Regions from separate parts of the Sinorhizobium sp. CB7 genome, predicted to be linked through region 1. Evidence: predicted binding sites of a transcription regulator. Region 1 holds the regulator's gene; each other region holds the start of a gene.
What was found. Region 1 encodes HrcA, which represses chaperone genes, less so after heat shock. Its sites were predicted from a motif close to GTTAGCACTCNCNNNNNGNGAGTGCTAAC; they were not measured.

Region 1 (5,112 bases):
GAGCCCTGACGCCGTACTTTCCGATGACGATATCGTAGACATGCTGAAAAAGGGGGGGATCGATCTGGCACGCCGTACGGTTGCAAAGTACCGCGAGGCCATGAACATTCCCTCCTCCGTACAGAGACGACGGGAGAAACGGGCGCTGGCGAAAGTTGCCGGCTTCTAAGTTAAGTCTAATTCAACTGGAGCCTGCAATTTTACTTAAAAATTTCTTAAGTGACAGTTGACTTTCCGGCCGCTCACGGATAGAAGCCCGCCGCAATTGGTGCACGATGCCGCTGTGATCTTATCCCCATCATCCTGAAGGCGCCCCGCAGACGCGATTTGTCTTAGATTGAGTGAAGTGCTTGGATGAGCTTGAGGCTTGGCGTAAACTGCTACGCGCAAACCACTACAAGAAGGGAAACTCCATGAGTGTGCGTGTATCCGGTAAACATATGGATATTGGCGATTCCTTCCGGCAACGGATCGAAGACCAGATCGGTGTGGCCGTCACGAAGTACTTCGACGGGGGGTATTCCGGCCAGGTTACCGTGGAAAAAGCCAATTTTCGCTTCTCAGCCGATTGCAAGCTTCACCTCGACAGTGGTGTCGTGCTGCATGCGGCAGGAGAGGCGACCGATCCACAATTGGCGTTCGATGCCGCATCGGAGCGCATCGAGAAGCGCCTGCGCCGCTACAAACGCAAACTGAAGGACCACCACGCCGGAAACCAGCTGAACGGTTCTGCCGAAGTCTCTTATATGGTCATGGATGCGGTTCCGGATGAAGCGGAGGAAATTCCTGACGATTTCGCCCCGGCGATCATTGCGGAAAGCACGAAGCAGCTCAAGACAATGTCGGTCGCGACAGCCGTTATGGCACTCGACATGACGGACGAGCCCCTGCTGCTGTTCCGTAGCCCCGGCAACGCGCATTTGAATATCGTATATCGCCGGCATGACGGTAATATTGGCTGGATCGATTCAGCCAATATCAAAGGCTGAGAAGTGAGGCGACGAGCGGCGGCCAGCACTGCCGCTTTCTCATCATCTCTCTCGGCGACAGAAGGAAAAAGAAATGGCATTGGCAGATTTGCTGCACCAGGATGCGATTATTCCCGCCTTGAAGGCAAACTCCAAAAAACAACTGCTTCAGGAATTGGCGGCCAAGGCCTCCAAACTCACCGGCTTACCGGAACGGGAGATCTTCGACGTCATCCTGCAGCGCGAGCGCCTTGGCTCGACCGGAGTTGGAAACGGGATCGCCATTCCGCACGGCAAACTCAACAGCATCAGCTCGATCGCGGGAATTTTTGCAAGGCTGGAAACGCCGGTTGATTTCGAGGCGCTGGATGACCAACCGGTCGATCTGGTCTTTCTTCTGCTCGCCCCGGAAGGGGCCGGCGCCGACCATCTGAAGGCGCTCTCACGGATAGCACGCGTTCTGCGCGACCAGGATCTCGTGACGAAGCTTCGTGCAACGGACTCCGCTTCGGCAATCTACGCCTTCCTCAACGAAGAACAGGCTTCCAACGCCGCCTGAGCAATTCCAGGAAGGGTGCGAAGCGGTTTTCCGTCCGGAATTGCATAAACAAAAGGTTAGAGCGGTTCTGCGTTTCCGTGAAAAGCTAAAGCCTGTCGCGTGAAAAGAGATTCACGCGACAGGCTTTAAACTATTGTTTTCATGCATGTCGTTGCCGCAAAACCGCTGCATACTTTTGCGCGACATGCACTAAATGGCTCCCGGACATTCTGCGTTCAAGCGGAATCATTTGCACGCCGCGGTCCAAGTCTTCAGCCTATGCATCAAGAAAAGAGACGCCTGAGCAATCAGGCGTCTTTTTCGTCAAGCGGGCTTACTCCAGGTTCGGCGGCAACGGCTTCGGCCTTCGGTCCGCCCTTGGCCACACCGACCATCGCCGGTCGCAGCACGCGCTCGCCGATCGTGAAGCCTGCCTGGACGACCTGAACCACGGTATTGTTCGGAACCTCGGTGTTCGGCACCTCGAACATCGCCTGGTGGAAGTTCGGATCGAACTTCTGGCCGACCGGCTCGATCTTGCGAACACCGTGGCGCTCCAGCGCTGACAGCATCGAACGCTCGGTCATCTCCACACCCTCGATCAGGGCGTTGAGGCCAACATCGGCACCAGCGCGTGCTTCCGCCGGAATCGCATCGATTGCGCGACGCAGATTGTCCGAGACGGCGAGCATATCGCGGGCAAAGCCGGCGATGGAATAGGATTTGGCATCTTTCACGTCGCGTTCCGTGCGACGGCGCAGATTGTCCATTTCCGCTGCGAGGCGAAGATAGCGATCGCGCAGTTCGGCATTCTCTGCCTTGAGGAGGTCCAACGGATCCGGCTGAACCGCGGCTTCCTGTGCAACATCACCGTTGGATACGGTTTCGGCAGCCGTATCGGCCGCAGTTGCGTCAGGTCCGTTTTTCGTCGTTTCGTCGGTCATGACGTTCTCCGGTTGATGGGTCTTGGGATGTGCCCGATATCGAGGTTTGGCCCGAAAAAATCAAGACTTCGTGACAAAGAAGAGAAAAATCGGTGTTTCCATTTCCAGGCAGATCACAGCGATGCGCGCGAGAGGCGGGAAATGAGCTGAGCCGTATAATCCACCATCGGCACGATGCGTGAATAATTGAGACGGGTCGGCCCGATGACGCCGACGGCGCCGACGATGCGGTCATCCTCATCCATATAAGGAGCCACGATCAAGGAGGAGCCGGAAAGCGAGAAAAGTTTGTTTTCCGAGCCGATGAAGATGCGCACTCCCGGACCGCTTTCCGCAAGATTGAGGATTTCGATCAGGCTCTCCTTTTTCTCGAGATCGTCGAAAAGCATGCGCAGGCGATCGAGATCGGACGGATCGCCCACCCCCTCGAGAAGATTGGCCCGGCCGCGCACGATGAGCTGCGTCGGCTTGGCCGCGTCGGCATTGCCAGCCCAGACGGCGATGCCGCGCTCCACCAGATCCCGCGAAAGCGCATCCAGCTCGTGGCGGACGTCTTCCTTGAGTTTGAGCAATTGTCCGCGCAATTCCGGCAAGGTCTGGCCGCTCATATGCGCGTTCAGGAAATTCGCGGCTTCCACAAGTTGCGAGGAGGTAATGCCCGCCGGCAGCTCGATGATACGGTTTTCCACCTGATCATGTTCGCCGACGAGGACCGCCAGCGCCTTCGTGGGCTCTAGGCGAATGAACTCGACATGTTTCAGCACGGGATCACTCTTGGAAGTGATCACCAGGCCGGCGCCACGTGAAATGCCGGACAGCATGCGGCTTGCCTCGTTCATCATCGCTTCCATCGGCTTATCGCGACCTTGAGCCTGAACCTGACGATCGATGCTGGCGCGCTCCTCGGCCGAAAGATCGCCGATCTGCATGAAGGCGTCGACGAAAAAGCGCAGGCCCAGCTGCGTCGGCAAGCGGCCAGCGCTGACATGCGGTGAATAGATGAGGCCCAATTCCTCGAGATCGCTCATCACATTGCGAACCGAGGCAGGTGAAAGCGACATTGGCAAGAGGCGGGAGAGATTACGCGAGCCCAAGGGTTCGCCATGGTCAAGATAGCCTTCCACAATGCGGAGGAAGATTTCCTTCGAGCGTTCGTCCAGCGCAGCAACGACATCCGAAACCGGCGTTGTCGAGAACCCCATATAGCTTTCAAGTCCGTGCAATTAACCTTTAGGCGAATATAATCCGTCCGTTGCGCATGGCAAAAGGGAAAATGGCGAAAGAGAAAAATGCCGGTACGATGACGCTCGGTCGAAGAGCGTCCGCTTTTCCTTTTGCAAATGTACGCCGTCAATCGTAGAAGCGGTCAACCAACATCAGGAGAACGGCATGCGGCCATCAGGCAGAAAAACCGATCAGATGCGCAAGGTATCTTTCGAGCGCAATTTTTCCAAGCATGCGGAAGGCTCCTGTCTTGTGAAGTTCGGCGACACGCACGTGCTCTGCACGGCAAGCCTTGAGGAGCGCGTGCCGCAATGGCTGCGAAACGGCGGTAAGGGATGGGTGACGGCAGAATATGGCATGCTGCCGCGCGCGACCGGCGAGCGCACGAAGCGCGAGGCCGCAGCCGGTAAGCAGGGCGGACGCACACAGGAAATCCAGCGTCTGATCGGCCGCTCACTGCGCGCCGTTGTCGACCTTCAGGCGCTCGGCGAACGTCAGATCACGATCGACTGCGATGTCATACAGGCGGACGGTGGCACGCGCACCGCATCGATCACCGGCGCCTGGATCGCGCTCCATGATTGCCTGAAATGGATGGAAGCCCGCAACATGATCAAGGTCGATCGGGTGCTGAAGGACCATGTCGCGGCGATTTCCTGCGGCGTCTTCGCCGATCAGCCGGTGATCGACCTCGACTATCTCGAAGATTCCTCCGCCGAAACCGACGCCAATTTTGTCATGACAGGCGCTGGCGGCATCGTCGAAATCCAGGGGACAGCCGAGGGCACGCCCTTCAGCGAGGAACAGTTCACGACGTTGATGCATCTTGCCAAGGCGGGGATCGCCGAGCTGGTGGAACTGCAGAAGCAGGCGATTGCTTGAGGTGACGTCTTGATATCCCCTCGCCCTGCCCCCATCATCCTCTCTCCCCTAATGCATGTCGCGCAAAAGTGTGCAGCGGTTTTGCGGCAACGATATGCATGAAAAACAAAGAGCTAGAGCCTGTCGCGTGAATCTCTTTTCATGCGACAGGCTTTAGAACAGGAAGAGGGTTAGAAGGAGGGCGATCGGAGATGGCGGCTACGCAAGCAATTCTGGAAGGCATTCTGGAAACCGCGCTCTACGCCGACAACCTTGATGCGGCCGAGGCTTTTTACGGCGACGTTCTGGGTCTCGACAAGATCACACGCGCGGGAAACCGGCATGTCTTCTTCCGCTGCGGGCCGGGAGTGCTTCTGATCTTCAACCCACAGGAAAGCCTGAAGCCACCGGGACAGGGCTCCCTGCCCGTGCCCCCGCATGGCACCCATGGCAACGGCCATGCCTGTTTCCGGATTTCCCGGGACAATATCGATGTCATGGCGGAGAAATTGAAGGCTGCCGGCATCGCTATCGAATCTGATTTTCAATGGCCGAACGGCGGTCGTTCAATCTATTT
Region 2 (5,112 bases), on a different contig from region 1:
CGGGAAGGGCGGTTTCTGGGAAGACCGCGGCTACGAGTGGTATGCGGGGATATAAGGTGAGGGCAGCCAGTTCTTTTGGCGATCGAGCGCATTGCATCCTCGGCTGCGCTCATGCCGCTCCACAAGTGATCCTTGAAATCGCTCGCGATCAGGTGCCGGTTCGAAATGACAGGGTGACCGGGGCGCGTCCTGTCCGACGCGGCGTCCTCGCTTCGCCAGGTATTAACTGACGCAAAGTCAGGCTTTGTGCGGCTTCGACCATCTGCCTGAGATGATCCTCATCGCGGACGCCCTGTCGATAGAGCGCGATGGCGATGGCGGCTATCCTTTGCGCCTCTTCCGAGTCCTTCGGCGCCCCGAATTCTGTTCGCACGGTGTCAAATACGCGTTGGCATAACGCCAGATCCCGGGAATTCAACGGCTCCTCGGGTCGCCCCATGACCGTCTTCACCATGGTGGCTCACCTCTCCTGAGGCCCGCCCCGAGAGGTGGCGGGCCGATATTGAGAATTTAGAAGTCCATGCCCGCGCCCGGCGGCATGGCCGGAGGCGCCTCCTTCTTCGGTTTCTCGGCGACCATGGCTTCCGTCGTCACCAGCAGGCCCGCGACGGAGGCCGCGTCCTGAAGGGCGGTGCGTACGACCTTGACCGGGTCGATCACACCCATCGCGTAAAGGTCGCCGTATTGGTTGGTCTGAGCATTCCAGCCGAAGGAGAAGTCCGTCTTCTCGCGCAGCTTGCCGACGACGATCGAGCCTTCCGCGCCCGCGTTCTCGGCAATCTGGCGAACAGGAGCCTCGATCGCGCGGCGGACGATGTCGACGCCGACGCGCTGGTCCGGATTCTCGGGCTTGAGGCTATCGAGAGCCTTGATGACGCGCAGCAAGGGCACGCCGCCACCCGGCAGGATTCCTTCCTCAACGGCTGCACGGGTCGCATGCAGCGCATCGTCGACGCGATCCTTCCTCTCCTTCACCTCTACTTCCGTCGAGCCGCCGACGCGGATGACTGCGACGCCGCCAGCGAGCTTGGCAAGGCGCTCCTGCAGTTTCTCGCGGTCGTAGTCGGAGGTGGTTTCCTCGATCTGTGCCCTGATCTGAGCGACGCGGCCCTGGATATCCGGCTTCGAACCGGCACCGTCGATGATCGTCGTGGTTTCCTTCTCGATGACCACTTTCTTTGAGCGCCCGAGCATGTTCAGCGTGACATTCTCAAGCTTGATGCCGAGATCTTCGGAGACGACGGTACCACCGGTGAGGATGGCAATATCTTCGAGCATGGCCTTCCGGCGATCGCCGAAGCCCGGGGCCTTCACGGCAGCAATCTTCAGGCCGCCACGCAGCTTGTTGACGACGAGCGTTGCAAGCGCTTCGCCTTCGACGTCTTCAGCGATGATGAGGAGCGGCTTGCCGGACTGGACGACGGCTTCGAGAATGGGAAGCATGGATTGCAGATTGGAGAGTTTCTTCTCATGAACGAGGATATAGGGATCCTCGAGCTCGACCCTCATCTTGTCCTGGTTCGTGACGAAATAAGGGGAGAGATAGCCGCGGTCGAACTGCATGCCTTCGACGACTTCGAGTTCGGTTTCGGCGGTCTTGGCTTCTTCGACCGTGATGACGCCCTCGTTGCCGACCTTTTCCATGGCCTCCGCCAGGAACCGGCCGATCTCCGCATCGCCATTGGCCGAGATCGTACCGACCTGGGCAATTTCTGAATTGTTGGAGATCTTGCGGGCATTCTTCCTCAGTTCGGCGACCAATGCTTCGACTGCGAGGTCGATGCCGCGCTTCAGGTCCATCGGGTTCATGCCTGAAGCCACGGCCTTGGCGCCTTCGCGAACGATGGCCTGGGCAAGCACGGTCGCGGTCGTCGTTCCGTCACCTGCGACATCGCTGGTCTTGGAAGCAACTTCGCGCAGCATCTGTGCGCCCATGTTCTCGAACTTGTCTTCCAGTTCGATTTCCTTGGCGACCGTAACGCCGTCCTTGGTGATGCGCGGTGCGCCGAAGGACTTGTCGATGACGACATTGCGGCCCTTCGGCCCAAGCGTGACCCTGACGGCATTGGCGAGAATATCGACGCCACGTAGCATGCGCTCCCGGGCATCGACGTTGAATTTGACTTCTTTTGCAGCCATTTCCTCACTCCTTATAAACGGCTAGCGTGACGGCAGATACCGCGTTCAGGCGGCCTGCTCCCCTGCGTCCTCGGCCCCGATGATCCCCATGACATCGCTTTCCTTCATGATCAGAAGGTCCTCGCCGTCCATCTTGATCTCGGTGCCGGACCACTTGCCGAACAGGATGCGATCTCCCGCCTTGACATCAAGCGGCTGGATCTGGCCAGCCTCGTTGCGCGCGCCGGGACCTACGGCGATGACCTCGCCCTCCTGCGGCTTTTCCTTGGCTGTATCGGGAATGATGATGCCGCCCTTGGTCTTTTCCTCGGACTCGACGCGGCGGACGAGAATGCGATCGTGAAGCGGTCGGAACGTCATGTCTTCCTCCTGGACAAGTGACGATTATGTTTGATGCTCCTCCTCCCAGACCGGAGCCCCAGCCCGGATAGCCGCCGCGCTTCTTGTCGAGCGTTCGGCGATAATGATCTGGTTTGAAGATTTTCATTTTCAAGGGGAAGAAATGAAAAAATTAGCACTCTGTAATATAGACTGCTAATTACAGGAAAGAAATAATGAATTGGCCTTGCAGGTTGGACTGTCCTGATATCGGCGGACTGCGGTAGCTTTGGAATTATAGCGCGGCTTGCATTTCTTCATGCGATTTGAAATGTCAGCTCAATGGCTGCCGATGGACAAGCGCAACGGCATCGAGCGCCGCGTTCGACACGACGCTCTATCGGGACCGGCGCGCCCGCTTCAGGATTTCATTTCCTGACGCCTATTTGGTGTTGATCGCAATTCGTTTGCCGGCCGACTGTGCCTTTTCCGTCTTCGGCAAAGCAATCCGCAAGACGCCGTTCTTGAACGTCGCATCGACCTTGCTCTCGTCGATCTCGTAGCCCAACGGAATCCGGCGTTCGAAGCGGCCGTAGAACCGCTCGGAGAATTGTTTGTCCTTGTCCTCGCTCTCGGCGCGTTTTTCCCCGCGCAGCGTCAACACGCCGTTGTCGAGCAGGATTTCGACGTCCTTATCCTCAAGTCCGGCCAATTCCGCCGTTATCAGGATTTCCTGATCCTTGTCGGTGATTTCGACATTCGGCCAGTTGGCGCCAAACGCCGGAAAGCTTCCGAAGCTTGTCGGCAAGCGCGGTTCGAATCCGCGGAAGGCATCATCGAACAAGCGGTTCATTTCCCGATGCAGGGCCAGGAAAGGGTTCCGCTCGATGTCGCGATAGGAAATTGGAGCCTGACTGCTGCGGCCCCAGGGAATGAGATCACGTACATTCATTATTCAGCTCCTTTCAATTCAACTGACGCCGGCGACCGCCGGCGTCAAAGCATGTGAGATATTGACTGCTATGCTACCTGTTTTTCGCCTTCGATCTGGTGAACCCCGGCAGCGGGCGAGTCGTCTCGAGCGATCTCGATCTTGCGCGGCTTCATACCTTCCGGCAGTTCGCGTACGAGATCGATCGCCAGAAGCCCATTGACGAGGCTTGCGCCTGTGACCGTTACATGGTCGGCGACCTGGAACCGGCGCGCGAAGTTGCGGCCGGCAATGCCGCGGTAGAGATATTCAGCCTTCTCTTCATCGGCCTTTGTGCCGCTGACGACGAGCATATTCCGCTCATGGATGATCGAAATTTCATCCTGGCTGAAGCCTGCGACTGCTATCGCCACCCGGTATTGGTCTTCGCCGGTGCGAATGATGTCGTAGGGTGGCCAGTTATCGATGGGCGCGGCGCGATTTGCGTCGTCGAGCAGATCGAAGATGCGGTCGAAGCCGACGCTCGAGCGGTAGAAGGGGGAGAAATCAAATGCTGTCCTCATAGCCATATCCTCCTTGGAAGCAACATGGATAGAAGGAAGCCGCCGAAGAGAGCGGCTCCCCGACACACCAGCCCCATTTGGCGGCCGGTAATATCGATTTAGTGAATAAATTCAGCGTTTCAAGGGGTAAAGCTGAGGATTTAGATACGCATTTAACACGGCACCCATATTGCCGATACACGCGATAAACGTGTAGACTGAAGTGGCGCATCGCAGAGGGGAACCTGCATGGACATACGTCTGGCCACGCCGGCGGAGGATCACATTCTCGTCCGGCATTATCTTGGAATATGGGAAAGCTACGGCACACCAACCGATCATATTCAGGAGGACGCAAAAGAGCGGATCTCCCGCTTTATTGCCGAAGGCCGCGAGAGGCGGCAACTTGCGTCATTTCTGGCGGTATCCGGCGACAAGGTCGTCGGTTCCGCCTCGTGCCAAAAACATATGTCTCCCTTCCCGGAAATCATCAAGCCGGCATTCCGTCAGCACGGCTATATCTGGAGCGTCTTCGTCGAGCCGGATCATCGCAGACAGGGGCTCGCGAAAAGGCTGACCGACCATGCCGTGCAGTATCTCAGATCCATCGGTTGTACGACGGTCGTTATCCATGCTTCGGATGCGGGCGAGGCGGTCTATGCATCCCTCGGCTTCATGCCGGCAAAGGAGATGCGGTTGAAGTTCGAGCAGGGTGACGATTCCTGATGAGCCCATCATGGCCACCGCCGTGTATCGCGCTGTCCGATTCCAGCCGTTGTTGTGCTACACTAACAAAGGGCTTCTGAGAGCGCGAAGAATAGCGAGGACGGCATGTCGAAGGGCATTGGCGATACCGGCGGATTTGCGGAGATGGCGACATTCGTCCGGTCATTTCAGATCTCGAGGATGATTTCGGTGGCAGCCTCGCTCGGTATTGCCGATCGACTGGCTGAAGCGCCGCAGCCGGCAGATAGGCTGGCGCAGGAATGCGGAGCGGATCCTGGGATGTTCTTGCGTCTCTGCCGTGCCTTGGCGGCGTTCGGCATATTCACTGTCGATAATGAGGACAATGTCGCCCACAGCGATCACTCACGCTGGCTTCGCACGGATGCCGTACCCACACTCCACTACGCTGCGCGATACTGGGGCATGCCCAGCACCTGGACGACCTGGGGCGAGCTG
Region 3 (5,112 bases), on a different contig from region 1:
ACATCGAAAATTGAGTCAGCAGTTCATGGTCATGATTGTTCAGACCGAATGATCCCGGGGCGAATGGCTCGGCGGCGTTGGCTTTGGCGATCTTAAACAAGCTCTTCCCCGGTCAGGCACGGCTTCCCCGCTACACGCTTGGCAAGCACAGAAACATGATATCGCGCGAGCATCATGCTCATGCTGAAGCTTAATGTAGCCGCATGGGCCCGTCCGATGTTCCTCAGAACTGGACCGGGCTGCACCACCCGGTTGCCCGGAAGGCTCGCTCTCAAATGTCGCGGTGGCTTTTGCACCCGAACGTTCACGCCTGACGCCGTTGCTTCCGCTGCGGCTTAGCATGCAGAAATATTATCTCGGAACGAGCATTAACTGCAGGGCGGATTTATAGGAGCTTTTGGGCAAACGGCAATGACTTTTTAAGGGAAAATGCCGGCGAAAGCTGCACAGCAGCAAGCGCAAAACAGAAATTTTCGCAAAAATGTGTCAAAAAAGATCGCGATATAGGCGATTTGGAGAAAATTTGATCGCAAGAACCGGCTGAAACGACACAAAATGTGAAGAAAGTTCACAAACTGGTCCGCTCAGGAAAAATGACGATGACGCAAGCTTCACGACAGTTTCGTGCGTCCGGCTCCCGTCAAAGGCTTCCACTTTCGGTTGTTGGAAACCGCAGGAAGGGCGGCCTGAAGAAGACCGCCCTCCCTGATAGTTCGCTGTCCTGTCTTTCGTCCAGCGCGCTGACGCGCTGAACTCTGTCAAGGCAAAGCGTGATGAATATTCACGTGATAAGGCCTAAGCCCTATCACATCATGTCCATTCCGCCCATTCCGCCCATGCCGCCGGGCATTGCCGGAGCGTCCTTCTTCGGCAGTTCGGCGATCATGGCTTCGGTGGTGATCAGCAGCGAAGCAACCGAAGCTGCGTCCTGCAGAGCGGTGCGAACAACCTTGACCGGGTCGACGATGCCCATGGCGATCATGTCGCCGTATACGCCGGTCTGAGCGTTGTAGCCGTAGTTGTCTTCGCCCTTTTCAAGGATCTTGCCGACAACGATGGAAGCTTCATCACCGGCGTTTTCAGCGATCTGACGGGCCGGAGCCTGCAGAGCGCGGCGGATGATGTTGATGCCGGCTTCCTGGTCGTCGTTTTCGCCCTTGGACGAGATCTTGGCCGAAGAGCGCAGCAGAGCCGTACCGCCGCCCGGTACGATGCCTTCCTGAACGGCAGCGCGCGTCGCGTTGAGAGCGTCGTCGATGCGGTCCTTCTTTTCCTTCACTTCGACTTCCGTCGAACCGCCGACGCGGATGACGGCGACGCCGCCGGCGAGCTTGGCAAGGCGCTCCTGCAGCTTTTCGCGGTCGTAGTCGGAGGTGGTTTCCTCGATCTGTGCCTTGATCTGGCCAACACGACCTTCGATGTCGGACTTGGCGCCAGCGCCGTCGACGATCGTCGTGTTTTCCTTGGAGATCGAGACCTTCTTGGCGCGGCCGAGCATGTCGAGGGTAACATTCTCAAGCTTGATGCCGAGATCTTCGGAGATGACGGTACCGCCGGTCAGGATGGCGATGTCTTCGAGCATGGCCTTGCGGCGATCGCCGAAGCCCGGAGCCTTGACAGCAGCAATCTTCAGGCCGCCGCGCAGCTTGTTGACGACGAGCGTTGCAAGAGCTTCGCCTTCGACGTCTTCAGCAATGATGAGGAGCGGCTTGCCAGTCTGAACGACAGCTTCCAGGACCGGAAGCATTGCCTGCAGGTTGGAGAGCTTCTTTTCATGCAGGAGGATGAAGGCGTCTTCGAGGTCGGCCACCATCTTTTCCGGATTGGTCACGAAGTAGGGCGAGAGATAGCCGCGGTCGAACTGCATGCCTTCGACGACTTCGAGTTCGGTTTCGGCGGTCTTGGCCTCTTCAACCGTGATGACGCCTTCGTTGCCGACCTTCTGCATGGCTTCGGCAATATCGAGACCGATCTGCTTTTCGCCGTTTGCCGAGATCGTGCCGACCTGAGCGACTTCTTCCGACGTGTTGATCTTCTTGGCCTTGGCCTGGAGATCCTTGACGACTTCTGCAACGGCGAGGTCGATGCCGCGCTTCAGGTCCATCGGGTTCATGCCGGCAGCAACAGCCTTGGCGCCTTCGCGAACGATCGCCTGGGCAAGAACGGTTGCCGTCGTGGTGCCGTCACCGGCAACGTCGTTGGTCTTCGAAGCGACTTCGCGGACCATCTGCGCGCCCATGTTCTCGAACTTGTCTTCCAGTTCGATTTCCTTAGCGACGGTGACGCCGTCCTTGGTGATGCGCGGCGCGCCGAAGGACTTGTCGATAACGACGTTGCGGCCCTTCGGACCGAGCGTGACCTTGACCGCATCAGCAAGGATATCGACGCCGCGCAGCATCTTTTCGCGGGCGGAGCGGCCGAATTTTACGTCTTTAGCTGCCATGTTTTGAAACTCCTGAATTTGAGTTGTTCCGGGCGAGGCCCGTCAGCTATTTCGGGAAAATGGGTCGGCCGGATCAGCCGATAATGCCCATGATGTCGGCTTCCTTCATGATCAGAAGGTCTTCGCCATTGAGCTTGACTTCGGTGCCGGACCACTTGCCGAAGAGGACGCGGTCGCCGACCTTGACATCGAGAGCGACGATCTTGCCGGATTCATCGCGAGCGCCGGAACCGACGGCGACGATTTCGCCTTCCTGCGGCTTTTCCTTTGCGGTGTCGGGAATGATGATGCCGCCCTTGGTCTTTTCTTCGGACTCAACGCGGCGCACGACGACGCGGTCATGGAGCGGACGGAAATTGGTGCTTGCCATTGTCTAATCCCTCGATCAAATGACATTCGCGGATCGGAGACGATCCACATGGAGGATGTTAGCACTCGTCTCTCTCGAGTGCTAACGGCCGAGCATTTAGGGATGGCTTTCTTTTGAGTCAAGAAGATCAGTCACGAAATTTGCGCCGAAAATAAGGAGAACGGCGATCTTTGGTTAATGCGGCGCATCAAAATGGCGGTGTTTTTCAAGAGCGGAGAGCGGAGACGCCCCTCACTAGGTGACCTTCCTGAGGCATGAACATTCAGCGCAGCTCCGCGATATGCGAACGTATCAGGTTATCGACATTGTAGATGGTGCAATGCGCAAAAGCACAGTTGCAATGCGGCAAGAAAGGCGTGCCGGGTAGCCTTTCCCCCTTGTAATCTCGGCGTCGGTTTGCAATGTCAGCGGCATGAAATCACGAGACGAGGTAGGAATGGCCAGGCAGATTGAGAACCTCGCTGAAATCAGCGACCGGTACGATGTGGTTCTCTGCGATGTGTGGGGCGTATTGCACAACGGTGTCGATGCCTTTCCGAAAGCGGACGAAGCGCTGCAACGGGCGCGGGCCAAAGGTGTCACGGTCGTGCTCATCACCAATTCGCCGCGCGTGGCGCCGCATGTCGTGACGCAATTGCGCCAGATCGGCATCTCGGACGGCGCCTATGATCGTATTGTCACGTCGGGCGATGTCACCCGCGGGCTCATCGCCGTCGGACCGAGGAAGGTCTTCCTGCTCGGCCCGACCCGCGATCTCGGGATCCTTGAAGGGCTGGATGTCGAACGCGTCGAGGCGGACGAGGCCGATAGTCTCGTCTGTACGGGCTTCTACGATGACGAGACCGACACGCCGGAAGACTATACGGACATGCTGAAGGCCTTTCAGGCGCGGCATATCCCGATGATCTGTGCCAATCCCGATCTGGTCGTCGAGCGCGGGCATCGCATCATTCCCTGCGCCGGAGCCATGGCTGCCTATTACCATCAGCTCGGCGGCGAGACGCGCATTGCCGGCAAGCCCCATACGCCGATCTACGAGGCGGCGCTCTCGGCCGCCCAGGAAGTGCGCGGCGAATTTCCGCTCTCGCGCGTTCTTGCCATCGGTGACGGCATGCCGACCGATGTGCGCGGTGCGCTCGGTTATGGTCTCGATCTTCTCTATGTCAGCGGTGGCATTCACGCGAAGGAATATACGCTTGACGGCAAGACCGACGAGGCGATCCTGCATGCTTATCTGGAACGGGAAGGGGCAACCCCGAAGTGGTGGCTGACACGCCTTGCCTGATCTGAACGGAAAATGATCGCATGACCGTCTTTCATCGCAATGAAACCCGCGATCCGCTGCCGGAGACCCTCAAGGGCGGCGTCATAGCCATCGGCAATTTCGACGGCGTGCATCGCGGTCATCAGTCGGTGCTGAACCGGGCGCTGGAGATCGCAAAGGATCGGGGCATACCCGCCCTCGTTCTGACTTTCGAGCCGCATCCGCGCACCGTCTTTCGGCCGGACCAGCCGGTGTTCCGGTTGACGCCCGCTCCGCTCAAGGCCCGCATCCTTGAAGCCATGGGCTTCAACGCGGTGATCGAATATCCCTTCGACCGCGAATTCTCGCAGCGTTCCGCCGACGAATTCGTGCATTCCATCCTGATCGACTGGCTCGGAGCATCCGAGGTGGTTACCGGTTTCGATTTTCATTTCGGCCGCGGACGCGAGGGCGGACCTGCTTTCCTCATGGATGCCGGACATAGATACGGTTTCGGGGTGACGTTGATCGACGCCTTTCGCGACGAAAATACCGATGTCATCTCGTCGAGCCATATCCGCACGCTTCTTGCCGACGGCGAGGTGGCGGAGGCTGCCGGCCTGCTCGGCTATCGCTATACGATCGAGGCCGAGGTGATCGGCGGCGAGAAGCTCGGCCGCACGCTCGGATTCCCGACGGCCAACATGCGGCTTCCACCAGAAGCGGAGTTGAAATCCGGCATCTATGCCGTGCGGTTTCGTCTCGCGGACGGAAGTCTTTATGACGGGGTCGCGAGCTACGGACGGCGCCCCACCGTGATGGAGAATGGCGCGCCGCTGCTCGAAACCTATGTGTTCGATTTCGATGGCGATCTCTACGGCCAGATCTGCGCGGTCTCCCTCTTCGGCTATCTTCGCCCCGAGTTGAAATTTGACGGGCTGGAGGCTCTCGTCGAGCAGATCAGGCGTGACGAGGAGGAGGCGAGGGCACTGCTTTCCGGTGTCCGGCCGCTCAGCGAGATCGACATGCTGATCGCCTTTAGAGCCGGATGATTTC

Region 2: a site for HrcA is predicted at 2,650-2,678, ahead of groES (co-chaperone GroES). Genes of this name have one in related genera too.
Region 3: a site for HrcA is predicted at 2,871-2,899, ahead of groES (co-chaperone GroES). Genes of this name have one in related genera too.

The regions. Positions count from the first base shown of each region.
Region 1 covers NZ_JAULLL010000007.1:115,958-121,069, reverse strand. Annotated here, with positions in the region: gene rpoN (RNA polymerase factor sigma-54) at 1-169, shown strand, start outside; gene hpf (ribosome hibernation-promoting factor, HPF/YfiA family) at 414-989, shown strand; gene ptsN (PTS IIA-like nitrogen regulatory protein PtsN) at 1,063-1,527, shown strand; gene grpE (nucleotide exchange factor GrpE) at 1,815-2,450, opposite strand; gene hrcA (heat-inducible transcriptional repressor HrcA) at 2,564-3,652, opposite strand; gene rph (ribonuclease PH) at 3,840-4,556, shown strand; gene AAE029_RS14845 (VOC family protein) at 4,748-5,112, shown strand, end outside.
Region 2 covers NZ_JAULLL010000017.1:106,046-111,157, reverse strand. Annotated here, with positions in the region: gene AAE029_RS27360 (molybdopterin-dependent oxidoreductase) at 1-55, shown strand, start outside; gene AAE029_RS27355 (hypothetical protein) at 149-454, opposite strand; gene groL (chaperonin GroEL) at 511-2,139, opposite strand; gene groES (co-chaperone GroES) at 2,185-2,499, opposite strand; gene AAE029_RS27340 (Hsp20/alpha crystallin family protein) at 2,900-3,409, opposite strand; gene AAE029_RS27335 (Hsp20 family protein) at 3,478-3,951, opposite strand; gene AAE029_RS27330 (GNAT family N-acetyltransferase) at 4,180-4,656, shown strand; gene AAE029_RS27325 (methyltransferase) at 4,762-5,112, shown strand, end outside.
Region 3 covers NZ_JAULLL010000009.1:160,111-165,222, forward strand. Annotated here, with positions in the region: gene AAE029_RS18320 (hypothetical protein) at 1-100, opposite strand, end outside; gene groL (chaperonin GroEL) at 806-2,443, opposite strand; gene groES (co-chaperone GroES) at 2,517-2,813, opposite strand; gene AAE029_RS18335 (TIGR01459 family HAD-type hydrolase) at 3,250-4,098, shown strand; gene AAE029_RS18340 (bifunctional riboflavin kinase/FAD synthetase) at 4,119-5,108, shown strand.